One region of the Pseudorhodoferax sp. genome, then DNA from elsewhere that is predicted to be linked to it. Evidence: predicted binding sites of a transcription regulator. Region 1 holds the regulator's gene; the other holds the start of a gene.

Region 1 (13,340 bases):
TCAACGCCGGCCGAGGGCCAGGCCCAGCAGCACGCCCACGGCGGTGGCGACGCCGATGGCCGTCCAGGGCGACTCGTGCACGTACTCGTCCGTGACGCGGGCCGCGGCACGGGTCTTGGCCAGCAGGGCCTCCTCGGCGTCGACCAGGCGCAGCTTGGCGTCCGCCAGGCGGGCCTGGATGCGTGCACGCAGCTTGGTCGCCTTCTCGCCGGCCTGGTCGGCCGTGGCGCTCAGCATTTCCTCGGCATCGGAGATCACGGATTTGATATCGCTGACCAGTTGCTCTTGCGATTCGATGCTGGATGCGTCGGACATGAAATCTCCCTTCGTGGAACGTTGATAAATGGAATGTATGCAGGTTAGCAGATCGCGCCGCACGCCACCGCCTTTCAAGCGTGCGCCGAGGGTTTTTTTGAGGATGCCCGGCCCGACCCGGCGCGCGGCGCACGGGCCGCGGACCGCCTCCCCATAATCCCGGCACTATGGACAGGCTCAAGCAGTTGGAGTCCTTCGTCGCCGTGGCCGCGCGCGGCAGTCTGACGGCGGCGGCACGCGCCGAGGGCGTGGCGCCGGCCGTGATGGGGCGGCGGCTGGACGCGCTGGAGGAGCGGCTGGGCGTGCGCCTGCTGGTGCGCACCACGCGCCGCATCACGCTGACGCACGAGGGCAGCGCCTTCCTGGAGGACTGCCAGCGCCTGCTGGTGGAACTGGCCAACGCCGAAGCCAGCGTCAGCGCCGGCGGCGTGAAGGCCAGCGGCCGACTGCGCGTGACGGCGCCGGCAGGCTTCGGCCGGCGCCACGTGGCGCCGCTGGTGCCCCGCTTCCAGGCGCTGCACAGCGGGCTCACCGTGTCGCTGAACCTGTCCGACCGGGTGGTGGACCTGGCAGCCGAAGGCTTCGACTGCGCGGTGCGCGTGGGCGACCTGCCGGATTCCTCGCTGGTCAGCGTGCGGCTGGCCGACAACCGCCGCATGTGCGTGGCCACGCCGGCGTTCCTCAAGCGCCACGGCACGCCGCAGCGCCCGGCCGACCTGGCGCGCTTCGACTGCCTGGTGCTGTCCTCCGACGCCTCGCAGACGCGCGGCTGGGCGTTCGCGATGCCGGGCGAGGGCGGGGCGGCGCCCGAGGTGATCCATCTGAAGCCCGGCGGCCCGCTGGACTGCTCGGACGGCCAGGTGCTGCACGACTGGTGCCTGGCCGGCCACGGCATCGCCTGGCGCAGCGCCTGGGAGGTGGAGGCCGAGATCGCGGCCGGGCTGCTGGTGCCGGTACTGGAGGCCTTCGCCGCGCCGCCCAACGGCATCTACGCCGTGTTTCCGCAACGCAAGCACCTGCCGCTGCGGGTGCGGCTGTGGCTGGACTTCCTGAAGGCGCAGTACGCGCGGCCGGAATTCTGGGGACAGCGGCGGCTGGCCGCCGCCTGAACGCACAATCGCCCCATGCTGCTCGAAACGGTCCTCGCCTACCTGCACTGGGTCGCCATCTTCACGATGGTGACCTTCCTCGCCAGCGAGGCCGCGCTGTGCCGTGTCGAATGGATGAACGCACGCGTGGTCGAGCGGCTGGTGCGGGTGGACATGCTGTACGGCATCGCCTCCGTAGCCGTGCTGCTGAGCGGGCTGGCGCGCACCGCCTGGGGCATGAAGGGCGCGGGCTGGTACTGGAGCCATCCGCTGCTGCATGCCAAGGTCACGCTGTTCGTGGTGATCGGCCTGATGTCCATCCGGCCCACGCTGACCTACCTGCGCTGGCGCAGGGCCCTGCGCGCCAGCGGCGCGCTGCCGGCCGACGGTGAAGTGCGTCGCACGCGCCGGACCGTCATGGTCCAGGCCCACCTGATCCCGCTGGTGGCGCTGGCGGCGGTGTTCCTGGCGCGCGGCTTCGGCGGGTAGCCGACAAAAGGAAACGGCCCGTACGGGCCGCCGTGCCGGAGGTGGGAAATACGGCCATCAGGCCTTGTTGCACTCCGACAGGTACTTGTTGCGCTCCTCGCCCTTCAGGCCCTTGGCCGCCGCCTCCTTGCTGCAGGCGCCGAGCTTGCTGGCGGGCTTGGCGGCGGCAGCGGTCTGGCCCTTGTTGCAGTCGGACAGGTACTGCCGGCGCTCGTCGCCCTTCAGGCCCTTGGCGGCGGCTTCCTTGCTGCAGGCACCCAGGCGGGAGCCGCTCTTCTGGCCGTCGTCGGCCTTGGCAGCCGGCGCGGTCAGGCCCTTGTTGCAGTCCGACAGGTACTGCCTGCGCTCGTCGCCCTTCAGGCCCTTGGACGCGGCCTCCTTGCTGCAGGCGCCGAGCCGGGAGCCGGGCTTGGCGTCCTCGGCGGCATGGGCGCTGCCCAGACACAGGGCCAGCGCGGCGGACAGGATCAGGGTGGTGGATTTCAGCATGGTAGGTTCCCGCGAGTTGGAAAAGGAATGGGACTGCCCGGTGCAGGCCCACGGACTCTAACGCCGCCCGCCCGTCCCGAGCCGACGATGCGGCGTGGCAAAGCACACGGAGCCGCCACCTAAAATCCGCGGATGTTTTCCGTCAAACAAGAATTGCTGGTGGCACTGGGCACTGCGCTGGAGCAGGTCGCCGCCGGCACCAACGTGCGCGCCGCCTTCGAGACGCCCAAGGTCGCCGCCCACGGCGACCTGGCCTGCACGGCCGCGATGCAGCTGGCCAAGCCGCTGAAGCTCAACCCGCGCCAGGTCGGCGAGCAGCTGCGCACGGCGCTGCTGGCCCAGCCGGCGGTGGCGCGGTGGGTCGCTTCCATCGACATCGCCGGCCCGGGTTTCCTGAACCTCAAGCTGCAGCCGGCCGCCAAGCAGCAGGCGATACGGGAGGTGCTGCAGCGCGGCGCGGCCTTCGGCACGCTGCCGGACAACGGGCGCCGCGTGCTGGTCGAGTTCGTCTCGGCCAACCCCACCGGCCCGCTGCACGTGGGCCACGGCCGCCAGGCCGCGCTGGGCGATGCGATCTGCAACCTGTACCAGTCGCAGGGCTGGAACGTCTGGCGCGAGTTCTACTACAACGACGCGGGCGTGCAGATCGCCACGCTGGCGCAGTCCACGCAGCTGCGTGCCAAGGGCCTGAAGCCCGGCGACGCCGGCTGGCCCGAGGCCGCCTACAACGGCGAGTACATCGCCGACATCGCCGCCGACTTCCTGGCGAAGAAGACCGTCACGGCCGACGACCGCGAGGTGACGGCCAGCGGCGACGTGGAGGACCTGGACTCGATCCGCCGCTTCGCCGTGGCCTACCTGCGCCGCGAGCAGGACCTGGACCTCCAGGCCTTCGCGGTGCGCTTCGACGAGTTCTACCTGGAATCGAGCCTGTACACCTCCGGCCGCGTGGAAGCCGCCGTCGAACGCATGCGCGCCTCGGGCAAGACCTACGAGCAGGATGGCGCGCTGTGGCTGCGGTCCACCGACTACGGCGACGACAAGGACCGCGTGATGCGCAAGTCCGACGGCACGTACACCTATTTCGTGCCCGACGTGGCCTACCACATCACCAAGTGGGAACGCGGCTTCGGCAAAGTCGTCAACATCCAGGGCACGGACCACCACGGCACCATCGCGCGCGTGCGCGCCGGGCTGCAGGCGGCGGACGTCGGCATCCCGCCGGGCTACCCCGACTACGTGCTGCACACCATGGTGCGGGTGATGCGCGGCGGCCAGGAGGTCAAGATCTCCAAGCGCGCCGGCAGCTACGTGACGCTGCGCGACCTGATCGAATGGACCAGCAAGGACGCGGTGCGCTTCTTCCTGCTCTCGCGCAAGCCCGACACCGAGTACGTGTTCGACGTGGACCTGGCGATCGCCCGCAGCAACGACAACCCGGTGTACTACGTGCAGTACGCGCATGCGCGCATCTGCTCGGTGCTGGCGGCCTGGGGTGGCGACGCGGCCACGCTGGCCGAGGCCGACCTGGCGGCGCTGCAGGGCCCGCAGGCCGAGGCGCTGATGCTGCTGCTGGCGCGCTACCCGGACGTGCTGGCCGGCGCAGCGGCCGAGTTCGCGCCGCACGACGTGACGTTCTACCTGCGCGAGCTGGCCGCCAGCTACCACAGCTACTACGATGCCGAGCGCATCCTGGTCGACGATCCGGCCGTGCGCACCGCGCGCGTGGCGCTGGTGGCCGCCACGGCCCAGGTGCTGCGCAACGGCCTGGCCCTGCTGGGCGTCAGCGCGCCCGAGAAGATGTGAAGCCGAAGCCATGACACAAGCGCAACAACGCAAGCGGGCGCCGGCCGCCCGGTCCGGCGCGGGCAGTCCGCGCGGCACCGCCTGGGGCGGCACCGTGATCGGCTTCATCGGCGGCGTGGTCGTGGGCCTGGTGGCGGCGCTGGCGCTGGCCATCTACGTGACCAAGGTGCCGGTGCCGTTCATGACCGGCAAGGCGCCGTCGTCCCGCACGGCCGACGACGATGCCGAGAGCCGGCGCAACCAGAACTGGGATCCGAACGCCCCGCTGCAAAGCCGCGGTTCCGCGCGGCCGGCACCCGCAGCGCCCACGGCGCCCGTCGCACCTGCCGCCCCCGTGGCCCCCGTCGCGCCGCCGGCCGTCGCGCTGCCGAGCCCGGCGCCCGCCCCGGCCGCACGCCCGGCGCCGGCGCCATCGGCCGATCCGCTCGGCGACCTGGCGCGCGCCCGCTCCCGCGCCGCCGGCCCCACGCCCACCGTGGCGCCGGCCACGGCCGCGCCCGATCCGTTCGACTATTTCGTGCAGGCCGGCGCCTTCCGCAGCCCGGACGACGCCGAGGCGCAGCGCGCCCGCCTCGCCATGCAGGGCCTGGAAGCCCGCGTGACCGAGCGCGAACAGGCCGGCCGCACCGTCTACCGCGTGCGCATGGGTCCGTACCGCTCGCGCGACGAGGCCGAGCGCACCAAGTCCCGGCTGGAAGGCGCGGGCTCCGAAGCCGCGCTGGTGCGCGTGCAGCGCTGAAACTTTTTGCATCCGTCGCCGCTCAGAACCGCCCCAAGGAGTGAAACCAATGAAACGTCGTGAGTTCTCGAAAGCCGGCTTGGCCGCGTCCGCCGCCCTCGGCCTGGTGCAGGCCCCGGCCGTGCTGGCGCAGGGCCGGCCCAAGGCCGGCACCGACTACCTGGTGCTCGAAAAGCCCGCGCCCACCGAAGCGCCCGCGGGCAAGATCGAGGTGGTCGAGTTCTTCTGGTATGCCTGCCCGCACTGCAACCTGTTCGAGCCGCAGCTGGAGGCCTGGGTCAAGCGGCTGCCGCCCGACGTGGCCTTCCGCCGTGCGCCGGTGGCCTTCCGCAGCGATTTCGTGCCGCTGCAGAAGCTTTATTACGCGCTGGAGGCGCTGGGCCAGCTCGACACCCTGCACGCCAAGGCCTTCCACGCGATCCACGTCGAGCGGCAGCGCCTGAACACGGACGACGCGGTGATCGCCTGGGCCGTCAAGCAGGGCCTGGACCAGGCCAAGTTCGTGGAGACCTACAACTCGTTCAACGTGAGCACCAAGGTGCGCAAGGCGACCCAGCTGCAGGACGCCTACAAGCTCGCCGGCGTGCCGGCCCTGGGCGTCCAGGGGCGCTACTACATCGACGGCGAGACGGCCAAGTCCATGGACCGCGCGCTGCAGATCACCGACGTGCTGCTGGCCGACCTGCGCGGCAAACCGCGAACATAAGGCGTGGACCTGCGACTTATTGCACTGCACAATGGGCCCGCTGACGCGGGCCCTGTCGTTTCTGCCACCATGCGTGACCGCTACAATGGCTGAGCAAGAATCGTGCCTTTGATGACCATCCTCCACCGCCCCCTCATCGCCGCCGCCGTCCTCGCGCTGGCCGCCGGCCTGGCCCAGGCCGAACGGGCCGACCGCGACAAGCCCATGAACGTCGAGGCCGACGCCATGCGCTACGACGACCTGAAGCAGGTCAACGTGTTCACCGGCCGCGTGGTCGTGACCAAGGGCACGATCCTGGCGCGCGGCGAGCGCGTGGAAGTCTGGAAGGACGCGCAAGGCTACCAGTTCGGCACGATTACGGCCGCGCCCGGCCAGCGCGCGTTCTACCGGCAAAAGCGCGAAGGGCTGGACGAGTTCATCGAAGGCGAGGGCGAGGTCATCCACTACGACGGCCGGGCCGACAAGGTCACCTTCACGCGCCGCGCCATCATGCGCCGGCTGGCCAAGGACAAGCTGCAGGACGAGGTGACCGGCGACGTGATCGTCTACAACAACGTGACCGAGGTGTTCACGGTCGATGCCGCCCGGCCCGGTGCCAAGGACCCCTCCGGCCGCGTGCGCGCCATGCTGTCGCCGCAGCCCTCGGCCAGCAGCCCGCAGCCGCCGGCCCAGCCGCCCGCCACGCTCAGGCCCAGCACCCGGCTGGGCACGGAGAAGCAGTAGCGTGGCGCCGGCGCAGGACAGCACGATCGCCATCCCCGGCCGCAGCCGGCTGGAGGCCCGCCGGCTGCAGAAGTCCTACGGCAGCCGCAAGGTGGTGCAGGACGTGTCGCTGACCGTGCACGAGGGCGAGGTCGTCGGCCTGCTCGGCCCCAACGGCGCCGGCAAGACCACCTCGTTCTACATGATCGTGGGCCTGGTACGGGCCGACGGCGGGCAGATCAGCATCGACGGCCGGTCGGTCGAGCAGATGCCGATCCACCGGCGCTCGCAGCTTGGCCTGTCCTACCTGCCGCAGGAGGCCTCGATCTTCCGCAAGCTGTCGGTCGAGGACAACGTGCGCGCCGTGCTGGAGCTGCAGCGCGACGCGGCCGGCAAGCCGTTCGGCCGCGCCGAGATCGAGCAGCGCCTGACCGCGCTGCTGCAGGACCTGCGGGTGGACCACCTGCGCGAGGCCTCGGCGCTGGCGCTGTCCGGCGGCGAGCGGCGGCGCGTGGAGATCGCCCGCGCGCTGGCCACGCAGCCGCGCTTCATCCTGCTGGACGAGCCCTTCGCCGGCATCGACCCGATCGCCGTGATCGAGATCCAGCGCATCGTCAGCTTCCTGAAGGGCCGCGGCATCGGCGTGCTGATCACCGACCACAACGTGCGCGAGACGCTGGGCATCTGCGACCACGCCTACATCATCAGCGAGGGCCGGGTGCTGGCCAAGGGCACGCCGGCCGAGATCGTCGACAACGCGGAAGTGCGCCGGGTCTACCTCGGCGAGCACTTCAGGATGTAGCCGGGGCCGCGCCATGAAGCAAAGCCTGTCCCTGCGCGTCTCGCAGCACCTGGCGCTCACGCCGCAGCTGCAGCAATCCATCCGGCTGCTGCAGCTGTCCACGCTGGAGCTGTCCCAGGAGGTCGAGCAGATGCTCGACGAGAACCCGTTCCTCGAACAGGCCATGGACGACCATGCGGGCGAGGATTTCGGCCTGGCGCAGTCCGACGCACCGGTGCGCGACGACGACCGCGAGGCCGAGGTGGCGGCCCAGAGCGGGCTGGATTACGCCAGCGAGGGCCTGGCCGACACCCGTGGCGAGGCCGAATCGCCGCTGACCGGCCAGGCCGACGAGCACGATTGGGACGGCGACGGCACGCACGACCTGGCGCCGGACGACAGCGAATGGGGCGGCGACGCGCCGGCCCGCGGCAACGGCCAGGGCGAGGAGGGCGAGGCCGACGCCACCGAGCTGGCGCGCAGCCAGGAGTCGCTGCAGGACTTCCTGCACCGCCAGGCGCTGGCGCTGCGGCTGTCCGCGGAGGACACGGCGGCGCTGCGCTTCCTGATCGAGTCGCTGAACGAGGACGGCTACCTCGAAGACAGCCTGGAGGAGCTGGCCGCCGGCTTCGCCCCCGAGGACCCGGAGGCGCGCGAGGAGCTGCTGCACCGCTTCACCGTCGCGCTGCGCCTGCTGCAGAACCTGGAGCCGGCCGGCGTCGGCGCGCGCGACCTGGGCGAATGCCTGGCGCTGCAGATCCGGGTGCTGCCGGAGGACGAGGTCGACCCCGCGCTGCGCGGCACCGCGCTGCGCGTGTGCCGCCAGAGCATGGAGCTGCTGGCACGGCGCGACCTCAAGCGCCTGGCCCACCTGTGCGACGACAGCGAGGCCGGCGTCAAGGCCGCGCTGGCGCTGATCACGCGGCTGGAGCCCAAGCCGGGCCGCAAGTTCGTCGACGTCGAGCGCAACGTCATCGTGCCGGACGTGATCGTCACCAAGGTCGGGCGCGGCGCCCAGGCGCGCTTCAAGGTCCAACTCAACCCCGACGTGATGCCGCGCCTGCGCGTGCACGACATCTACGCCAACGCGCTCAAGCAGCACCGCGGCGGCGGCCGGGACGCCTCCGACACCGCCGCGCTGCAGCAGCGGCTGCAGGAGGCGCGCTGGTTCATCAAGAACATCCAGCAGCGCTTCGACACCATCCTGCGCGTGTCCAACGCCATCGTCGAGCGCCAGAAGAACTTCTTCACGCACGGCGCGCTGGCCATGCGCCCGCTGGTGCTGCGCGAGATCGCCGACGAGCTGGGCCTGCACGAGTCCACCATCAGCCGCGTGACCACGGCCAAGTACATGGCCACGCCGTTCGGCACCTTCGAGCTGAAGTACTTCTTCGGCTCCTCGCTGGGCACCGAGACCGGCGGCAATGCCTCCAGCACGGCGGTGCGGGCGCTGATCAAGCAGTTCGTCTCGGCCGAGGACCCGAAGAAGCCGCTGTCGGACAGCCAGCTCTCGGAGATGCTGAAGGAACAGGGCATCGAGTGCGCGCGCCGCACCGTGGCCAAGTACCGCGAGGCGCTGCGCATCGCGCCGACCAACCTGCGCAAGGCGCTCTAGCCGTGCAGCACCTGCGCCTGTTCCTGCCCTGCGCCGCCGGCGTCGAGGCCCTGCTGGCCGACGAGGCCGCACGCATCGCCGGCTGCCCGGTGCAGGCGCGCCGCGCCGGCGTGCGGCTGTCGGCGCCGTGGCGCGACGCCATGCGGCTGAACCTGTACAGCCGGCTGGCCCAGCGCGTGCTGATCGAGCTGGCGCACGGCGGCTACCGCCACGAGCAGGACCTGTACGAGGTCGCCGCCGGCGTCGCCTGGGAAGCCTGGTTCACCCCGCGCCAGAGCTTCAGGATCGAGCTGACCGCGCAGCGCAGCCCCCTGAAAAGCCTGAACTTCGCCGCGCTGCGCATCAAGGACGCGATCGCCGACCGCTTCCGCGACCGCGCCGGCAGCCGGCCCGACGTGGACACGCGCGCCCCGCAGGTGCGCATCCACGCCCACCTGACGACCGACCGGCTGACGCTGTACATCGACAGCTCCGGCGAGCCGCTGTTCAAGCGCGGCTGGCGCGCGGACACCGGCGACGCGCCGCTGAAGGAGACGCTGGCCGCCGCCATGCTGGCGGCCAGCGGCTGGGATGCCCGCACCCCGCTGTACGACCCCTGCTGCGGCAGCGGCACGATCGCCATCGAGGCCGCGCAGATCGCCTGCGGCGTGGCGCCCGGGCTGCGGCGGCGCTTCGGCTTCGAGCGACTGGCGCCGTTCCAGCCGCACGTGTGGCAGGCACTGCGCGAGGAGGCCGAGGCCGCGCGCCACGCCCCCACGGCGCCGGTGTTCGGCAGCGACGTGGCGCACCGCATGGTCGATTTCGCGCAGCGCAACGCCGAGCGCGCCGGCGTGGCCGAGGCCGTGCAACTGCGCGGCGGCGACGCGCTGCAACGCCTGCCGCCGTGCGAGGAGCCCGGCGTGCTGCTGCTGAACCCGCCCTACGGCGAGCGCATCGGCGTCGCCGGCGTCGCCGGCGAGCGCGCCCGCCCGGGCCGCGAGGCCGCGCTGGCCGAGGGCGGTGGCGACTTCTTCGCGCGGCTGGCGGCGCACTGGAAGCACCACTACGCCGGCTGGACCGCCTGGGTGCTGACGCCGGACACCAAGCTGGCCAGCCGCATGCGGCTGAAGGAATCGCGCCGCATCCCGATGTGGAACGGCCCGATCGAGTGCCGGCTGTTCCGCTTCGACATGGTGCAGGGCTCGGCGCGCAGGCCGGCGGCGCCCGCGGCCTGAGCCCCTTCGCTCCCGGCTGCTATCCCGCGGCGCGCACCAGCGCGGCCAGCGCCGCTTCGGCCACCTCGGCGTCCTGCGCGCCGGTGCCCGAGCCGATGCCGATGCCGCCGACCACCTGGCCGTGCAGCACGATCGGCAGCCCGCCCTGCAGGTTGGTGACGCGGCCGTCCGTGGCCAGCGCCAGCCGGGCGTCCAGGCCCTCGGCGAGCTGCCCCGTCGGCACGCGGCCGGAGGCGGCGGTCATGGCCTTGCGGATGGCCGACTCGCGCGAGAGCAGCTTGGCGCCATCCATGCGCAGGTAGGCCAGCAGGTTGCAGCCCTCGTCCACGACGGCGATGCACTGCGGCTGGCCCATGGCGCGCGCCTTGGCCGCGGCGGCCTCGACCAGCAGCGTGGCGCCTTCGTCGGTCAGGCGGATCCGGGAAGCGGTCAGGGGCATGGCGGGAATTCCTCGCAGTGGTAGTTCAAGAAAGGGGCGGCCCAGACTCTCAGGAAAACGCCGGCGCGGCCCGAGTTTTCTCGCCCCCCGCGGGGGGCGGGCTGGGCGCGTTCAAACGGCGCGGATGTTGCCGCCGTCGCAGCGCAGCATGCTGCCGGTGATGTAGGCCGCCGGCACGCTGGCGACGAAGGCGGCCAGCGCGCCGAATTCGGCCGGGTCGCCGTAGCGGCCCAGGGGGATGCCGGCGGTGGAGCGCTGGCGCACCTGCGCGGGCGTAAGCGCCTCGCGCGCCGCGATGGCCTCGTCGGTGCGCTGCACGCGCTCGGTGTCGATGCGGCCCGGCACCAGGATGTTGGCCGTGATGCCGTCGCGGGCGACCTCGGCCGACAGCGTCTTGGACCAGGGCACCAGCGCGGCGCGCAGGCTGTTGGAGATGCCCAGCACCGGCAGCGGCTGCAGCACGCCCGAGGACACCACCGTCAGGATGCGCCCCCAGCCCCGCGCGCGCATGCCGGGCAGCAGCAGGTCGGTGAGCACGATGACCGGCAGCACCATCTCCTCGAAGGCCGTGCGCCAGGCCTGCGGGCCGTGGCCGCTGGCGCCGCCGTAGTCCGGCCCGCCGGTGTTGTTGACGAGGATGTCGATCGGGCCGAAGCGCTGCGCCAGCTGCGCGGCGAAGGCGGCCAGGCCCTCGGTGTCCCCGAGTGCGAGGCCGAAGGCCTCGACCTGCGCCGCGGCGTGGCCCGCGGCCCGGCCCTCGTTGCGCAGCGCCTCGGCCGCCGCGGCCAGCCGGGCCGCCTCGCGGCCGGTGATGGCCACGTGCGCGCCTTCGCGCACCAGCGCGCGGGCGATGCCTTCGCCGATGCCGCGGTTGCCGCCCAGCACCAGGGCGCGTTTGCCTGCCAGTCCGAGGTCCATGGGAACTCCTTGCGTATGGGCTGCGTGGGAAAGTAAGGAAGGAAAGCGTAGGCCGCTACACCGGCGCGGGCAGGTCGGTCACCAGCATGCAGCCGGGCCGGTGGGTGGCGTAGCGCGGCACGCCGGCGCGGCACAGGGCCTCGTGCGCCGTCAGGCCGCAGCCCCAGTACAGCATGGTCTCGCCGGGCAGCGGCGGCAGGGGTTCGCCGAAGTCGGGCCGGCGCAGGTCGCGGATGCCCAGCGCCGCCGGGTCGCCCTGGTGCAGCGGCGCGCCGTGGGCCTGGGGCAGGCGGGCGCCCAGGCGCCGCACGGCGGGGACGTCCGCATCGGCGAAAGGCCGCGCGGACACCACGATGGGCCCGTGGAAGCGCCCGGCGGGCGTGGCGGCGAGCCGGGTGCGGAACAGGCCGCCCTGGATGCCCTGCTCCAGGTGCCGCATGCGCACGCCGGCGGCCGCCAGCGCCGCCTCCTGCGAGAACCAGCAGCCCACCACCACCGCGACGTCGTCGGGCCGCCAGTGGGCGAGCAGGTCCGCGGGCGCGCCGGCGGGTTGGCCGCCGGCCCAGAGCTGGTAGCCGCCGAGGTCGCGCCGCACGTCGATGTCCTCCCCCAGCGCGGGCAGGGCCGGGTCGCCGGGCCGGCCCACGGCCAGCAGCGGCAGCGGCCCGGGATTGCGGCGGCAGAACTCGGCGAACTCCGCCGCCGCCTCGGCCGGCAGCACCACCAGGTTGCCCTGCAGGAAGCCCGGCGCCAGCCCCGAGGTGGTGCCCGCATGGCCCGCGCGCGCGGCCAGGCGCACGGCCCTGGGCGAGGCGCCGGGCCCCGGCCGCGCCGCCGCGCCCGCCGGCGCATCGGCGGCGCGCGTCATGGCGCAGCCCTCAGCGGAATGCCGTGCCGCCCGCGCCGCAGGAAGCGGCCCTGGCCGGGGCGGCCGCGCAGCTCTCCGTCGGCGCAGACCAGCTCGCCGCGCAGCCACACGTGCGTGGGCCAGCCGGTCACGGCCATGCCGGCGTAGGGCGTGTAGTCCACGTTGTGGTGCAGCAGGGCGTTGTCGATCACGGTGCGGCGCTGCGGGTCCCACAGCGCCAGGTCGGCGTCGGCGCCGACGGCGATCTGGCCCTTGCGCGGCAGCAGCCCGTACAGGCGCGCCGGCGCGGTGCAGCACAGCTCGACGAACTCCGCCAGCGTGAGCCGGCCGGCCATGACGCCTTCGGAGAACAGCAGCGGCAGGCGCGTCTCCAGCCCCGGGATGCCGTTGGCGATGAAGCGGAACGAGGCCTTGGGGCCGTACTTGAGCTTGCCGCTCTCGTCGAAGCGGTAGGGCGCGTGGTCGGAGGAGACCAGCGACAGCGCCCCGCTCTGCAGGCCGCGCCAGACGAAGGGCGCGTTCTCGCGCGCGCGCGGCGGCGGGCTGCACATGCACTTGGCGCCGTCCTCGGCGTGCAGGTCCTCGCTGCCGAGGAACAGGTACTGCGGGCAGGTCTCGGCGACGATGGGCAGCCCGCGGGCGCGCGCGCCGGCGATCACCTCGATGGCCTCGCGCCCCGAGACGTGCACGATCAGCAGCGGCGCCTCGGCCAGCTCCGCCAGCGCCACCGCGCGGAAGGTGGCTTCGCGCTCGACCAGCATGGGCCGCGAATCTGCGTGGTAGCGCGGCGCCGTCCGGCCCTGCCGCTCCAGGCGCTCGGTGAGCCACAGGATGCAGTCCAGGTTCTCGGCGTGCACCATGGTCAGCGTGCCGCACTGGCGCGCGGCGTCCAGCACCTCCAGCACCTGCAGGTCCGACAGCCGCAGCGCCTCGTAGGTCAGGTAGATCTTGACCGAGGTGTAGCCTTCGGCGGCCAGCGCGGGCAGCTCCTGCGCCAGCACCTCCTGCGTCGGGTCGGACACGATGAGGTGAAAGCCGTAGTCCACGTGCGAGCGGCCTTCGGCGCGCGCATGGTAGGCCGCCACCGCCGCGCGCAGCGACTGGCCCTTGAACTGCGGCGCGAAGGGGAGGATGGTCGTCGTGCCGCCGAAGGCGGCCGAGCGGCTGCCGC
Region 2 (15,117 bases), 1.9 Mb from region 1:
CCGGCGCCACGCTGCTGCTGTCCAGCTCGGGCGGCTACGGCTTCCTGGCGACGGTGGAGAGCATGCTGTCGCGCCAGCGCGGCGGCAAGGCCTTCGTCAGCGTGGGCGAGGGCGAGTCGCTGTGCCGGCCCTCGCACGCCAGCGGCGCGGCCCAGGGCCTCACGCTGGCGCCGGCCACGCACGTGGCCTGCGCCTCCACCGGCGGGCGCATCCTGACCTTCGAGATCGGCGAGCTCAAGGCCATGGAGAAGGGCGGCCGCGGCCTGGTGCTGATGGACCTGGAGCCCAAGGACGCGCTGGCCGGCGCGGCCGCCTACACGCGCAGCGTGCGGATCAGCGGCACCGGCCGGGGCGGCAAGCCGCGCGAGGAGCAGCTGGAAATCCGCTCGCTGAACAACGCACGCGGCGCGCGCGGGCGCAAGGGCAAGAGCACCGACCTGGGCTTCAAGCCGGCCATGGTGCTGCGCGTCGAATAGCCGCGCATCGCATCGCGGCGGTCACACGGAGCGCGTGATGCCGCCGTCGATGCGGATGTTCTGCCCGGTGATGTAGGCCGACTTGTCGGACGCCAGGAAGGCGATCAGCTCGCCCACTTCCTCGGCCGTGCCGTAGCGCCCCATCGGGATGCGCGCGCGCCGCTCCGCCTTCTCGGGCAGGCTGTCGATGAAGCCGGGCAGCACGTTGTTCATGCGGATGTTGTCCGCGGCGTAGCGGTCGGCGTAGAGCTTGGCGAAGCTGGCCAGGCCGGCGCGGAACACGCCCGAGGTCGGGAACGCGGCCTCGGGCTCGAAGGTCGCGTAGGTCGAGATGTTGACGATGGAGCCGCCCTGCTGCCGCTGCATCTGCGGCGTGACCAGGCGCGCGATGCGTACCACGTTCAGCAGGTAGAACTCCATGCCCAGGTGCCAGTCGGCGTCCGTGATCGCCAGCAGCTCGCCCTTGGGGCCGTGGCCGGCGCTGTTGACGACGGCGTCGATGCGGCCCCAGCGCTCGAGCGTGGCATCGACCAGGCGGCTGAGGTCGGCGTCGGACTGGTTCGAGCCGGTCACCCCGATGCCGCCGAGTTCGGCCGCCAGCGCCTCGCCCTTGCCGGAGGACGACAGGATGGCGACGCCGTAGCCGGCCGCGGCGAGCGCACGCGCGGCGGCCGCGCCCATGCCGCTGCCGCCGGCGGTGACGATGGCCGCGCGAACCGTCATTCGACTTCCGCGATCAGTTCGATCTCGACGCAGGCGCCCATCGGGATCTGCGCCACGCCGAAGGCGCTGCGCGCGTGCGCGCCGGCCGGGCCGAACAGCTCGCCCAGCAGCTCGCTGGCGCCGTTGGTCACCAGGTGCTGCTCGGTGAAGTCCGGCGTGGAGTTCACCAGGCTCATCAGCTTGACGATGCGCTTGACTCTGGCGAGGTCGCCGGTGGCCGCCTGCAGCGTGCCGAGCAGGTCGATCGCCACGGCGCGCGCGGCGGCCTTGCCGTCCTCGGTCGTGAGGGTCCTGCCGAACTGGCCGACCCAGGGCTTGCCATCCTTCTTGGCGATGTGGCCGGACAGGAACACCAGGTTGCCGGTGCGCACGAAGGGCAGGTAGGCGGCTGCCGGCGCGGCCACCGGCGGCAGCGTGATGCCCAGGGCCTGGAGTTTGTCGTGGATGCTCATGGTGTGGTCTCCTCGGGTCGGGGTTCGTCGGCGTCGGCGAGCGGCTGCACCGTCACGCCGACGCGCAGGTGGTGGCTGGCGCCGCCATGGATGACGCCGCGCATCGGCGAGACGTCGGAGAAGTCGCGGCCGACGGCCAGCGTCACGTAGTCCTCGCCGGGCGCGCGGTCGTTGGTCGGGTCGAAGTCGTACCAGCCGTCGTGGTCCGGCCCGCCGGGCACGTAGACCGAGGCCCAGGCGTGCGAGGCGTCGGCGCCGATCAGCCGCGGCTGGCCCGGCGGCGGCTGCGTCAGCAGGTAGCCGGAGACGTAGCGTGCCGGCAGGCCCAGCATGCGCAGGCAGGCCACCATGATGTGCGCGAAGTCCTGGCACACGCCCTTGCGCAGCGCCAGCGCCTCCACGGCCGGGGTGCTGACCTCGGTGCTGTCGGCGGCGTACTCGAAGTCGCGGTGGATGCGGCGCATCAGATCCTCGGCCGCCTCCAGCAGCGGCACGCCCGCGCCGAAGCTGGGCCGCGCGTAGTCCAGGAAATCGGCATGCCGCGGCACGTAGGGCGAATGGAACAGGAACTGCGCGGCCGGATCGAACTCGCCGCCGGCGCGGTAGCGGAAGCGGTCGCGCACCTGCTCCCAGGGCAGGGCGCTGGCCGGCCGCAGCGGCGTCCGGGTCTCCACCAGGCTGTCGGCCACCACGCACAGCTCGTCGTGGCTGCTCTGCAGCGCGAAGAAGGTGCGGATGTTGCCGAACACGTCGCGGCCGGTGCGCAGTTCGTCCGGCGTGGGCGTGATGTCCAGCCGGTGCTGCAGCAGCACCTGGTAAGGCGTGTCGCAGGGCTGCAGGTGCGCGATGTGCTGCGCCGTCTCGACGGCCGGCGTGTAGTGGTAGCGGGTCTCGTGGGTGACTTGCAGCTTCATGGCTCCGGCGCGCGCCGTCGGGTCGGAAGGTGTGGGTGGTTCGTTCACGCCTTCTCACGCGCCGACGCTGGTCTTGGCGTCCCGCGAGTGGGTGAAGTAGACCGCGCCGATCGCGTCCGAGATGTCGTATGCGCACTGCACGCAGGCTTCCAGCCGCTCCAGCAGCAGCGCATGGGGGGCGTCCGCGCCGGCTTCGACGAGTTCGTCGAGGTTCCAGCGCGCCGGCTGTACCACGTCGCGGGCCAGCGGCGTGTCCCGGACCGGCGCGTCGCCGGCCAGCCGGGCCAGCCGGCCGGCCAGCGTGTGGGCGACCCAGCCGATCGAGCGCGGGTTGTCGCGGTCGAGCACCAGCAGGTCCAGCAGCGCCGCCAGCTCGCGGCTCTGCTGGTACTGCGAATGGAAGGTGATGCTGCTGTCGAACAGCGCCAGCACGGCCTCGAAGCCGCCGGTGGTGGCGACCGCGCCGGTGGACACCGCGCGCGCCAGCGCCGAGGCCAGGAAGCCCAGCCGTTCCACGTGGCGGCCGATGGACAGCAGCCGCCAGCCGTCGTCGCGCGTCATGCGGTCGGTCTGCGCGCCGGTCATGGCGGCGGTCGCGGTGCTGGTGGATTCCAGCAGGCGCATCGCCTCCAGCGCCGAGAAGTCGCCGCCGCGCGTGGCCTCGGCGCAGCGCCCGAGGAAGTCCTCCTCGGCCTGCACGATCACGTTCCAGTGCTCCTGCGACAGCCGCTCGCGCACGGCCGAGGCCGCCAGCCGCGTGGCGCGCAGGTTGTAGCCCACGCTCTGCACCTTCTCGGCGTCGCCCAGGCCGGCGATCAGCGAGCGCTCGAACACGCGGCGCGCCTGCACCGGCGACGGCACGGCCGGCAGCACCAGCGCGAAGGCCTTGTTCAGCTCGTACAGCCAGGCCAGCAGCGGGGCCAGCGACTGGTCCTCGCCGTTGAGCACCGACAGCGTCACGCGCGCCAAGCGCAGCGTGTTCTCCGTGCGCTCGGCGTAGCGGCCGAGCCAGAACAGGTTCTCGGCCGCGCGGCTGGTGACCATGCGGCGCCGGTGCACCGTGGATGCCGGCGACAGGTGCCGGGTCAGCCGCGTCGTGCGGTCGACCTCGCCGTCGGTGCGCACCCAGACGTCGGCGCTGCTGCCGCCGCGCTGCATGGAGGCGATGCTGTGGTGCGCGCTGACCATGCGCGCCAGCCCGCCCGGCAGCACGCGCCAGGAGCGCGGGCCGTCGGACACCGCGAACACGCGCAGCATGACCGAGCGCGGCGTGATGCGCGGCGGAAAGCCCTTGCCGCTGCTCCAGGTCGGCATCTGCGACAGCGGCATGTAGGTCTGCACGGTGTGCTCGTCGCCCTGGCGCAGGATGCGGCCGGTCCATTCGTCGAGCTGGCGGCGCGTCAGCGTGCCGCCCAGCACGGCCTCGAACGGGGCCGGGCCGCCGCTGTCGCCGTAGGTGGGCTTGATCACGCAGCGCGCCAGGTCGGGCAGCACGGCCTCCATCGCGGCGCGCTCGCCGCACCACCAGGTCGGCACGGCCGGCAGCTGCAGCTCCTCGCCGAGCAGGTGCCGCGACAGCGCCGGCAGGAACCCCAGCAGCGCCGCCGATTCGAGGAAGGCCGAGCCCGGCGTGTTGGCGATCAGCACGTTGCCGGCGCGCACCGCCTGCAGCAGCCCGGGCACGCCCAGGCGCGAGTCCGGCCGCAGCTCCAGCGGGTCCAGGTACTGGTCGTCCAGCCGCTTGACGAGCCCGTGCACCGGCTCCAGGCCCTTGAGCGTCTTCAGGTACAGGCGCTGGTCGCGCACGGTCAGGTCGCTGCCCTCGACCAGCGTGATGCCCAGGTAGCGCGCGAGGTAGGCCTGCTCGAAGTAGGTCTCGTTGTACGGCCCGGGCGTCAGCAGCGCGATGTGGGCGTCGTCGCCGGCCGGGCTCATGCGTTTGAGGCCCTCGATCAGCGCGCCGTAGGTGGCGGCCAGGCGCTGCACGTGCAGCGCCTCGAAGGCCTGCGGGAACAGCCGCGAGATCGCCAGCCGGTTCTCCAGCAGGTAGCCCAGGCCCGAGGGCGCCTGCGTGCGCTGCGACACGACCCACCAGTTGCCGTCGGCGTCGTGCGCCAGGTCGTAGGCCGTGATGTGCAGGTGCGTGCCGCCCAGCGGCCGGAAGCCGTGCATCGTGCGCAGGTAGCCGGGGTGGCCCTGCACCAGCGCGGGCGGCAGCAGGCCCCGGGCCAGCAACTGCTGCTCGCCGTAGACGTCGGCCATCACGCTGTCGAGCACGCGCACGCGCTGCAGCACGCCGGCCTCGATCTGGCGCCAGCTCTCGGGCGTGACGATCAGCGGGAACAGGTCCAGCGACCAGGGGCGCTGCGGGTTCTCGGCGTCGGCGTAGACGTTGTAGGTGACGCCGTTGTCGCGCAGCTGGCGGTGCATCAGCGCGGTGCGCCGGTCCAGGTCGGCGAAGCCGTCGCGGCCCAGCAGCTCGAAGAAGCCGGCCCAGTCGGCCGCCAGCGGCGGGCGCGCGCTGTTGCTGCGCGGCGGCCCGTCGCCGGCCGGGCGCGCCTGGCCGCGCAGCTCGTCGAAATGGCCGGGCATGGCCAGCCGCGCGAGCGCGCTGGCCAGGTCCGCCGGGCTTTCCGGGCCCTGCGCGTCGAAGAGTGAGCTGTTCTGTTGATCCACGTCAGGGACATTGTCACATCCCGGCGGTGCCGGGATGCCGTCCATGCGCCGAGATGCCCGTCCCGGCGGCCCTCAGCGGCGCAGATCCAGCGTGAACGGAAACTCGCGGCTGCCCGGCACGTTGATCGTCGCCGGCGGCACGACCATGGTGCCCGGCGTGTGGCCGATGCGGAAGAAGCGTGCCAGGCGGCGGCTCTCGGCCTCGTACGAGTTGACCGGGAAGGTGTCGTAGTTGCGCCCGCCCGGGTGCGCGACGTGGTACTGGCAGCCGCCCAGCGAGCGCTTCATCCAGGTGTCCACGATGTCCAGCACCAGCGGCGCGTGCACGCCGATGGTCGGGTGCAGGGCCGACGGCGGCTGCCAGGCGCGGTAGCGGATGCCGGCGACGTACTCGCCCTGGGTACCGGTGGGCTGCATAGCCAGCGCGCGGCCGTTGCAGGTGACCACGTAGCGGCTCTCGTTCAGCCCGGTCACGCGCACCTCGATGCGCTCCAGCGAGGAGTCCACGTAGCGCACGGTGCCGCCGATGGCGCCTTCCTCGCCCATCACGTGCCAGGGTTCCAGCGCGTTGCGCACGGTCAGCTCGATGCCGGACTTCTGGATGTGGCCGACTATCGGGAAGCGGAACTCGAGATGCGGCGCGAACCAGGACGGGTCGAACGCGTAGCCGGCCTCGCGCATCTCGCGGATCACGTCGTCGAAGTCCATCTTCACGAACGTGGGCAGCAGGAAGCGGTCGTGCAGTTCGGTGCCCCAGCGCGTGGCCGGCGCCAGGTAGGGCGCGTCCCAGAAGCGGGCGATCAGCGCGCGCATCAGCAGCTGCTGCACGATGCTCATGCGGGCGTGCGGCGGCATCTCGAACGCACGCAGCTCCAGCAGGCCCAGGCGCCCGGTGCTGCTGTCGGGCGAGTACATCTTGTCGATGCAGAACTCGCTGCGGTGGGTGTTGCCGGTCACGTCGATCAGCACGTTGCGCAGCGTGCGGTCGACCAGCCAGGGCGGCATGTCCTGGCCGTGGATCTCGCGGTTGCGGCGGATCTCGCGCAGCGCGATCTCCAGCTCGTAGAGCTGGTCGTTGCGGGCCTCGTCCACGCGCGGTGCCTGGCTGGTCGGGCCGATGAACAGGCCCGAGAACAGGTAGGACAGCGAGGGATGGTTGTGCCAGTACAGGATCAGGCTGGCCAGCAGCTCGGGCCGGCGCAGGAACGGGCTGTCCGCCGGCGTGGCGCCGCCCAGCACGAAGTGGTTGCCGCCGCCGGTGCCGGTGTGGCGGCCGTCGGTCATGAACTTCTCGGCCGACAGCCGCGTCTCGAACGCCGCCTGGTACAGGAACTCGGTGTGCTGCACCAGCTCGCCCCAGTTGTGGGCGGGGTGGATGTTGACCTCGATGACGCCGGGGTCGGGCGTGACCTGCAGCATCTTCAGGCGGCTGTCGCGCGGCGGCGGGTAGCCTTCCAGCACGATCTTCACGCCGAGTTCCTCGGCCGTGGCCTCGACCGCGGACAGCAGGTCCAGGTAGTCCTCCAGCCGCGCCAGCGGCGGCATGAAGACGTACAGCTGGCCGGACTTGTCGCCCTGCTGCTCGGCCTTGGGGCCGTTGGCGCGGCGCGGGTCGCGCGCTTCCACGCACAGCGCGGTGCGGGTGATCCAGTGCGCGGATTCGAAGCGCTGGGGGCTGCGCACGAAATCGGCCGGCTCGGCCTGCGGGTCCGGCCCGAGAGCCGCCGGGCCGCCGTCCGCCGCGGCGAAGCGGCGGTCCTGCAGGCGGCGCACGGCCTCGCTGGGCGAGTGGTCCGGCGCGGCGACGAAGCGGGCCGGGTCCAGGCCGCCGACGGCGCTGCCGGGCCCGGCGGTAGCCGCGGTGGCGGCGGTATGGCGGGCCCGCAGCGCCTCGGCCGCGGGCAGGGCCGCGCGCGGCTCCATCGGGTCGCGCTCGTTGAAGTAGGGGTAGTCGCTCTTGCTGACCCAGGGCAGCGAATCCAGCGGCAGCCGGTAGCCCATCGGCGAGTCGCCCGGGATCAGGTACATGCGCTCGTCGCGGAAGAACCACGGGCCGGTGGTCCAGTACGTGCCGGCCATGCCGGGACCCTCGCCGACCTGCAGCGGCAGCACGTAGCCGACGGCGGCATCGAGCTTCTGCTCGAACACGCGGCGCAGGCGCACGCGCTCGAGCTCGTCGTCCAGCCGGGCGTCGAACGGGTCGACGTTGACCGGCAGGCGGCGCTCGCGCCACAGGTAGTACCAGACGTCCTCGTAGCCGGGCTGGATGTAGGCGTCGCTCAGGCCCAGCTTGCTGGCCAGCAGGTGGGTGAAGCGGCGCGCGTCCTCGCCGGTGTAGTGCGCGGGCTCGCGCTCGTCGGCGAACAGCGCCGGGTTGCGCCAGCTCGGCTGGCCGTCGGCGCGCCAGAACACCGACAGCGCCCAGCGCGGCAGCTGTTCGCCCGGGTACCACTTGCCCTGGCCGAAGTGCAGGAAGCCGCCCTGGCCGTACTCGTCGCGCAGCTTGTGCACCAGGCCGGTGGCATAGCCGCGCTTGGTCGGGCCCAGCGCGTCGGTGTTCCATTCTGGTGCATCGCGGTCGGTGGTGGCCACGAAGGTCGGCTCGCCGCCCATGGTCAGGCGCACGTCGCCGGCCACGAGCTCGGCATCGACCTGCTTGCCCAGCGCCAGCACCTCGGCCCATTGCTCCTCGGTGTAGGGCTTGGTCACGCGCGGCGACTCGAAGATGCGCGTGACAGCCATGTGGTGCTCGAACGTGACCTCGGCCTCGTCGACCAGGCCTTCGATCGGCGCGGCGCCCGAGGGCTGGGGTGTGCAGGCCAGCGGGATGTGGCCCTCGCCGGCCAGCAGGCCGGAGGTCGCGTCCAGCCCGATCCAGCCGGCGCCGGGCAGGTAGACCTCGCACCAGGCATGCAGGTCGGTGAAGTCGTGGTCGGTGCCGCTGGGGCCGTCCAGCGACTTGACGTCCGGCGTCAGCTGGATCAGGTAGCCCGAGACGAAGCGCGCCGCCAGCCCCATGCGGCGCAGCAGCTGCACCTGCAGCCAGCCGGAGTCGCGGCACGAGCCGCTGGCCAGCTCCAGCGTCTGCTCCGGCGTCTGCACGCCGGGCTCCAGGCGGATCAGGTAGCGGATGTCCTGCGAGATCTTGCGGTTCAGGTTGACCAGGAAGTCGATCGTGCGCTGCTCGCTGCGGTCGATGGTGGCCAGGTAGCGCTCGACCAGCGGCGTCAGCGGCTCGCAGGCCAGGTAGGGCGCCAGCTCCTCCTTGACCATCGGCTCGTACTGGAACGGGAAGTTCTCGGCCGCCGGCTCCAGGAAGAAGTCGAACGGGTTGTAGACCGCCATCTCGACCACCAGGTCGACCGTGACCTTGAACTCGGTGGTCTTCTCGGGGAACACCAGGCGCGCCTGGTAGTTGGAGAACGGGTCCTGCTGCCAGTTGATGAAGTGGTTGGCCGGTTCGACCTTCAGCGAATACGAGATGACGTTGCTGCGGCAATGCGGCGCGGGGCGCAGTCGGATCACCTGGGGGCCCAGCTGTACGGGGCGGTCGTAGCGGTAATGGGAAACGTGATTCAGCGCTGCGTGTGTGGACATCTTTGTCTCTTGTCGGGAAGGAAGTGGCAATGGCGTGCGCCATCGCTGCCGGATACTAGCAAGAGGTGAGCCAGTGGCAGGCCGGTCTCCGGCAGGGGCTCGCGAGTGCAGAGGGGGAACATGACCGAGCCGGCGGGCGCGACACCGCCGCGGGCCGCGCAGGCGCGCCCGGGGCCCTGGCTGGCGCTGTGCGCCGGCGTGCTGCTGGGCACGGCCGTGCAGTTGCAGCAGCCCGTGCTGTCGCCGGCCCTGGCGTATGCGGTGCTGGCGCTGGGCGGCGCGGCGGTGCTGGTCCCGGCCTGGCGCGCGGGCCGGCGCGGCCTGGCCGCGGGGGCGGCGCTGCTGGCCGCCGCGGCGCTCGCCTTCGGCGGCGTCGGCCTGCGGGCGCTGGCGTTCCAGGCGCAGGCCCTGGACCCGGCGCTGGAAGGCCGCGACCTGGTGCTGACCGGCCGCGTGGCGGCCATGCCGCAGCCCGGCGACATCGCGCTGCGGCTGCGCCTGCAGGTCGAGGCGGCGCAGGACGATGGCGTGCCGGTGCGGGTGCCGCCGCTGGTCGAGCTGTCCTGGTACTACGGCAGCCTGGACGGCAGGTCGCAGCAGGTGCCCCAGGTGCTGGCCGGCGACCGCTGGCGCGTGCAGGCGCGGCTGCGCGCGGTGCACGGCCAGCGCAATCCGCACGGCTTCGACCACGAGCTGTGGCAGTGGGAGCGCGGCGTGCAGGCCACCGGCTACGTGCGCGCCGGCCCGCGCGACGCGGCGCCCGAACGGCTGGAGCGCGGCTGGCACCACCCGGTCGAGCGCGCGCGGCAGGCGGTGCGGGAGGCGATCTTCGCGCGCATCGCCGAGCCGGGCCGCGCCGGCCTGGTCGCGGCGCTGGCCATGGGCGACCAGAGCGCCGTCGAGCGCGCCGACTGGGACCTGTTCCGCGCCACCGGCGTCGCCCACCTGCTCGCGGTGTCGGGCCTGCACGTGACCATGTTCGCCTGGCTGGCCACCGCCGTGCTCGGCTGGGCCTGGCGCCGGTCGGCGCGCGCCTGCCTGTGGTGTCCGGCGCCGCATGCCGCGCTGGTGGGCGGCGTGGCGCTGGCGGGGGCCTACGCGGTGTTCAGCGGCTGGGGTGTGCCGGCGCAGCGCACGCTGATCATGCTGGCCGCCGTGGCCGCGCTGCGGCTGGCCGGGCGGCGCTGGCCCTGGCCGCGGGTGCTGCTGCTGGCGGCCGCGCTGGTGGTGCTGCTCGATCCCTGGGCGCTGCTGCAGGCCGGCTTCTGGCTGAGCTTCGTGGCGGTCGGCGTGCTGTTCGCGGGCGCCGGTGCGGGTGCGCCGGAAGCCGGCGGCGCCCGGCCGCAGGGCATGGGCCGCCGCGCGGCGTCGGCCCTGGGGCGGCTGCTGCGCGAGCAGGCCGTCGTCACGGTGGCGCTGGCGCCGCTGTCGCTGATGCTGTTCCAGCAGGTCTCGCTGGTCGGCCTGCTGGCCAACCTGGCGGCCATTCCCTGGGTCACGCTGGTGCTGACGCCGCTGGCGCTGCTGGGCGTGCTGGCCGCGCCGCTGTGGGACCTGGCGGCCGGCGCCACCGGGTTGCTGCTGGCGCTGCTGGCGTGGTGCGCGCGCTGGCCGCTGGCCAGCATCGACCATGCGGCGCTGCCCTGGCCGCTCGGCGCGGCGGCGATCGCGGGGGCGCTGCTGCTGGTGCTGCGCTGGCCGGCGGGCCTGCGGCTGGCCGGGCTGCCGCTGCTGCTGCCGGCGCTGTGCTGGCAGCCGCCGCGCCCGCCGGCAGGCGAGTTCGAACTGCTGGCCGCCGACGTGGGGCAGGGCAACGCGGTGCTGGTGCGCACGGCCGGGCATGCGCTGCTGTACGACACCGGGCCGCGCTACGGCCAGGACAGCGACGCCGGCCACCGCGTGCTGGTGCCGCTGCTGCGCGCGCTGGGCGAGCGGCTGGACCGCGTGGTCGTGAGCCATGCCGACAGCGACCACAGCGGCGGCGCCGCCGCCGTGCTGGCCATGCAGCCGCAGGCCGAGCTGCTGGCATCGCTGCCGCAGGGGCATGCGCTGCGGGTCTCGCACGCGTTCGCGCCGTGCCGCGCCGGCCAGCGCTGGCAGTGGGACGGCGTGCAGTTCGAGGTGCTGCACCCCGCGGAGGACGACGGGCCGCCCGGCGAGAAGCCCAACGCGCGCAGCTGCGTGCTGCGCATCGCCAACGGCCGTGCCGCGGCGCTGTTGGCCGGCGACATCGAGCAGCCGCAGGAGGCCCGCCTGCTGGCCGGCGCCGCGCCGCTGCAGGCCGACTGGCTGCTGGTGGCGCACCACGGCAGCAAGACCTCGTCCAGCGCCGCGTGGCTGGGCGCGGTGGCGCCGCGCATCGCCATGGTGCAGGCCGGCTACCGCAACCGCTTCGGCCATCCGGCGCCCGAGGTGGTGCGGCGCCTGCAGGCGCAGGGTGCCGCCGTGGTGACCTCGACCCAGTGCGGCGCCGCGCGCTGGCGCAGCGATGCGCCGGCGGCGGTGGACTGCGAGCGCCTGCGCGACGTGCGCTACTGGCAACACCGGCCGGACTGAACGTGAACGGCCGGCTGATGGCGCCGCAGTTGACTTCCATCAAGAAGCCGCCGGCGGGCCGGCGCAACATCGAAGCCATCATCGACGCGCCACACACCACACCATGGCCCACGCATCCGCCCCGTCTTCCGCTTCCTCCCCCGTGCGCCGCGCCCGGCGCATGCCAGCGCCGCGCCCGGTCGAGGCCGGCGACACGCTGGCCCGTCCCGGCCGCCGCGCGGCCGAGGCCGACCGCGTGCACCGCCGCACCAGCACCGCGGAGACGGTGCAGTCCGAGGTCGTCGCCGACCTGCTGACGCGTGCCACCGCCGGTGGCGGCACGGCGCCGCAGGAGTTGCTGCGCCAGCTGCAGACGCTGATTGCCGGCGCCTCGCCCGACGAGGTCCGCGCGCTGCGCCGCACGCTGTTCCAGAAGGTGGATGCGCCGGCCGACGACGTCGACCCCGATGCCGAGTTGGCGCCGGGGTGGCGCACGGGTGCCTATCCGTACCGCAACCTGCTGTCGCGCAAGAGCTACGAGCACCAGAAGTACCGGCTGCAGGTGGAGTTGCTGAAGCTGCAGGCCTGGGTCAAGGAGACCGGCCAGCGCGTGGTGATCCTGTTCGAGGGCCGCGACGCGGCCGGCAAGGGCGGTTCCATCAAGCGCTTCACCGAGCACCTGAACCCGCGCGGCGCGCGCGTGGTCGCGCTCGAGAAGCCGAGCGAGGTCGAGCGCGGCCAGTGGTACTTCCAGCGCTACGTCCAGCACCTGCCCACGCGCGGCGAGATCGTGCTGTTCGACCGCAGCTGGTACAACCGCGCCGGCGTGGAGCGCGTGATGGGCTTTTGCAGCGAGCAGGAATACCAGGAGTTCCTGCGCCAGGTGCCCGAGTTCGAGCGCCAGCTGGTGCGCTCGGGCGTGCACCTGGTCAAGTTCTGGTTCTCGGTCAGCCAGGCCGAGCAGCGCCGCCGCTTCAAGGAGCGCAAGCTGCACCCGCTCAAGCAGTGGAAGCTGTCCCCGATCGACATGGCCTCGCTGGACAAGTGGGACGACTACACCCGCGCCAAGGAAGCGATGTTCCTGCACTGCGACACCTCGGACGCGCCCTGGACCGTGGTCAAGAGCGACTGCAAGAAGCGTGCGCGCCTGAACGCGATGCGCTACCTGCTGAACCGCCTGCCGTACACGCAGCGCGACCTGCTGGAGGTCGGGCCGGTCGATCCGCTGATCGTCGGCCGGCCCTCGCTGGTGTCCGTGCTGGGCGACGACGCGCTCGCCTCCGCCCCGGCCAGCTGAGCACGGTTGCGCCGCCTGGCCAGCCGCCGCCGTCCGGCGGCTTTTTTTCGTCGCCGGCGGGTTCCGCCGCGTTCGCTGGCTTGCAAATTGCTATCCTCCCGTGCAGGAGAGAACGGCCCAATGCTGAAATTTGACGAGATGTATACCCAGCTGCCCTACGAGTTCTTTTCGAAGGGCGCGCAGATCCGGGATCACTACAAGATCTACGACGACTGGCTGGCACGGCAACCCGGAGACATGATGGCCAAGCGACGATCCGAGGCGGAGATGATCTTCCGCCGCGTCGGCATCACCTTCGCGGTCTACGGCGCCAAGGACGAGGACGGCTCGGGCACCGAGCGCCTGATCCCGTTCGACCTGATCCCGCGCATCATCCCGTCGGCCGAATGGCAGGCGATGGAGAAGGGCCTGGTGCAGCGCGTGACCGCGCTGAACCGGTTCATCCACGACGTCTACCACGACCAGGAAATCATCAAGGCCGGCCTGATCCCGAAGGAGCAGGTCGTCGACAACGCGCAGTTCCGCCCCGAGATGGTCGGCGTGGACGTGCCCAACCAGGTCTATTCGCACATCTCGGGCGTCGACATCGTGCGGGCGCCGGACGCCCAGGGCCGGGGCGAGTACTACGTGCTGGAGGACAACCTGCGCGTGCCCAGCGGCGTCAGCTACATGCTGGAGAACCGCAAGATGATGATGCGGCTGTTCCCGGACCTGTTCAGCACGCACCACATCGCGCCGGTCGCGCACTACCCCGACCTGCTGCTGGAGACGCTGCGCGCCTCGGCGCCGCCGGCGACGGCCGACCCGACCGTCGTGGTGCTGACGCCGGGCATGTACAACAGCGCCTACTTCGAGCACGCCTTCCTGGCACAGCAGATGGGCGTGGAGCTGGTCGAAGGCCAGGACCTGCTGGTCAAGGACAACTTCGTCTACATGCGCACCACGCGCGGCCCGCGCCGCGTGGACGTGATCTACCGCCGGGTGGACGACGACTTCCTCGACCCCCTCGTGTTCCGGCCCGACTCCACGCTGGGCTGCGCCGGCCTGATGGCGGCCTACAAGGCCGGCAACGTGGTGATCTGCAATGCCGTGGGCACCGGCGTGGCCGACGACAAGTCGATCTACCCCTACGTGCCCCGGATGATCGAGTTCTACCTGGGCGAGAAGCCGATCCTCAACAACGTGCCGACCTACATGTGCCGCCAGCCGGAAGATCTCAAGTACGTGCTGGCCAACCTGAAGGACCTGGTGGTCAAGGAGGTGCACGGCGCCGGCGGCTACGGCATGCTGGTCGGCCCGGCCGCCACCAAGGCCGAGATCGAGGACTTCCGCAAGGCCGTGGAGGCCAATCCCAGCGGCTACATCGCGCAGCCGACGCTGAGCCTGTCCAGCTGCCCGACCTTCGTGGAAAGCGGCATCGCGCCGCGCCACATCGACCTGCGGCCCTTCGTGCTGTCGGGCAAGGAGGTGCAGATGGTGCCCGGCGGCCTGACCCGCGTGGCCCTCAAGGAAGGGTCGCTCGTCGTCAATTCCTCGCAGGGCGGCGGCACCAAGGACACCTGGATCCTCGAGGACGAGGAGTCGCCCACGACCAGCCGACCACAACAAGCACAGACCCAGGAGAGCTGAGACCATGCTGAGCCGCACCGCCGACCATCTCTTCTGGATGTCGCGCTACACCGAGCGGGCCGAGAACACGGCCCGCATGCTGGACGTGAACTACCAGTCCTCGCTGCTGCCGCAGTCCGCCGCCGTCGCCCAGCTGGGCTGGCAGGGCCTGCTGTCGATCAGCGAGCTGGGGGGCATGTACAACGCCAAGCATCCGACCATCCGCTCGCGCGAGGTCATGGACTTCATGGTGCGCGACGAGGACAACCCGTCGTCCATCGTGTCCTGCCTGCGCGCCGCGCGCGAGAACGCCCGCGCCGTGCGCGGCAGCCTCACCACCGAGGTCTGGGAGACCGCCAACACGACCTGGCTGGACCTGAACCGCATGCTCAAGAGCGGCGAGTTCGAGGCCGACCCGGGCCAGTTCTTCGAGTGGGTCAAGTTCCGCTCGCACCTGCTGCGCGGCGTCACGCTGGGCACCATGCTGCAGGACGAGGCCCTGTACTTCATGCGCCTGGGGACCTTCCTGGAGCGCGCGGACAACACCGCGCGCCTGGTCGACGTGAAGTTCCACGCGGTGGAGAGCGACTTCTACGGCGCCGCCAGCGAGAAGGACCAGGAGTACGACTTCTACCACTGGAGCGCGATCCTGCGCTCGGTCTCGGCGTTCGAGGTCTACCGCAAGGTCTACCGCGACGTGATCAAGCCCGAGCGCGTGGCCGAGCTGCTGATCCTGCGGGACGACATGCCGCGCTCGCTGCACGCCAGCCTGAACGAGGTGCTGTCCAACCTGGAGCTGGTGGTCGCCGATCCGGCCAGCGAGACGCTGCGCCGGGCCG

What was found. Region 1 encodes sigma-54, which starts transcription at its own class of promoters, with help from an activator protein. Its sites were predicted from a motif close to TGGCANGNAANCTGCTTT; they were not measured.
Region 2: the regulator sigma-54 is predicted to act here: its motif matches at 12,747-12,764, upstream of QM782_RS16220 (circularly permuted type 2 ATP-grasp protein).

Annotation. Positions count from the first base shown of each region.
Region 1 is NZ_JASGJZ010000001.1:1,593,801-1,607,140, forward strand. It holds gene QM782_RS07435 (DUF883 family protein) at 1-315, opposite strand; gene QM782_RS07440 (LysR family transcriptional regulator) at 483-1,424, shown strand; gene QM782_RS07445 (DUF2214 family protein) at 1,440-1,892, shown strand; gene QM782_RS07450 (PsiF family protein) at 1,950-2,381, opposite strand; gene argS (arginine--tRNA ligase) at 2,514-4,187, shown strand; gene QM782_RS07460 (SPOR domain-containing protein) at 4,198-4,926, shown strand; gene QM782_RS07465 (thiol:disulfide interchange protein DsbA/DsbL) at 4,976-5,632, shown strand; gene lptA (lipopolysaccharide transport periplasmic protein LptA) at 5,744-6,355, shown strand; gene lptB (LPS export ABC transporter ATP-binding protein) at 6,357-7,136, shown strand; gene QM782_RS07480 (RNA polymerase factor sigma-54) at 7,150-8,730, shown strand; gene QM782_RS07485 (THUMP domain-containing class I SAM-dependent RNA methyltransferase) at 8,733-9,944, shown strand; gene QM782_RS07490 (GlcG/HbpS family heme-binding protein) at 9,964-10,383, opposite strand; gene QM782_RS07495 (SDR family oxidoreductase) at 10,495-11,301, opposite strand; gene QM782_RS07500 (D-glutamate cyclase family protein) at 11,357-12,169, opposite strand; gene hydA (dihydropyrimidinase) at 12,166-13,340, opposite strand, start outside.
Region 2 is NZ_JASGJZ010000001.1:3,449,059-3,464,175, forward strand. It holds gene parC (DNA topoisomerase IV subunit A) at 1-476, shown strand, start outside; gene QM782_RS16185 (SDR family oxidoreductase) at 498-1,199, opposite strand; gene QM782_RS16190 (RidA family protein) at 1,196-1,651, opposite strand; gene QM782_RS16195 (transglutaminase family protein) at 1,648-2,565, opposite strand; gene QM782_RS16200 (circularly permuted type 2 ATP-grasp protein) at 2,620-5,241, opposite strand; gene QM782_RS16205 (DUF2126 domain-containing protein) at 5,314-8,838, opposite strand; gene QM782_RS16210 (DNA internalization-related competence protein ComEC/Rec2) at 8,959-11,394, shown strand; gene ppk2 (polyphosphate kinase 2) at 11,498-12,670, shown strand; gene QM782_RS16220 (circularly permuted type 2 ATP-grasp protein) at 12,791-14,299, shown strand; gene QM782_RS16225 (alpha-E domain-containing protein) at 14,304-15,117, shown strand, end outside.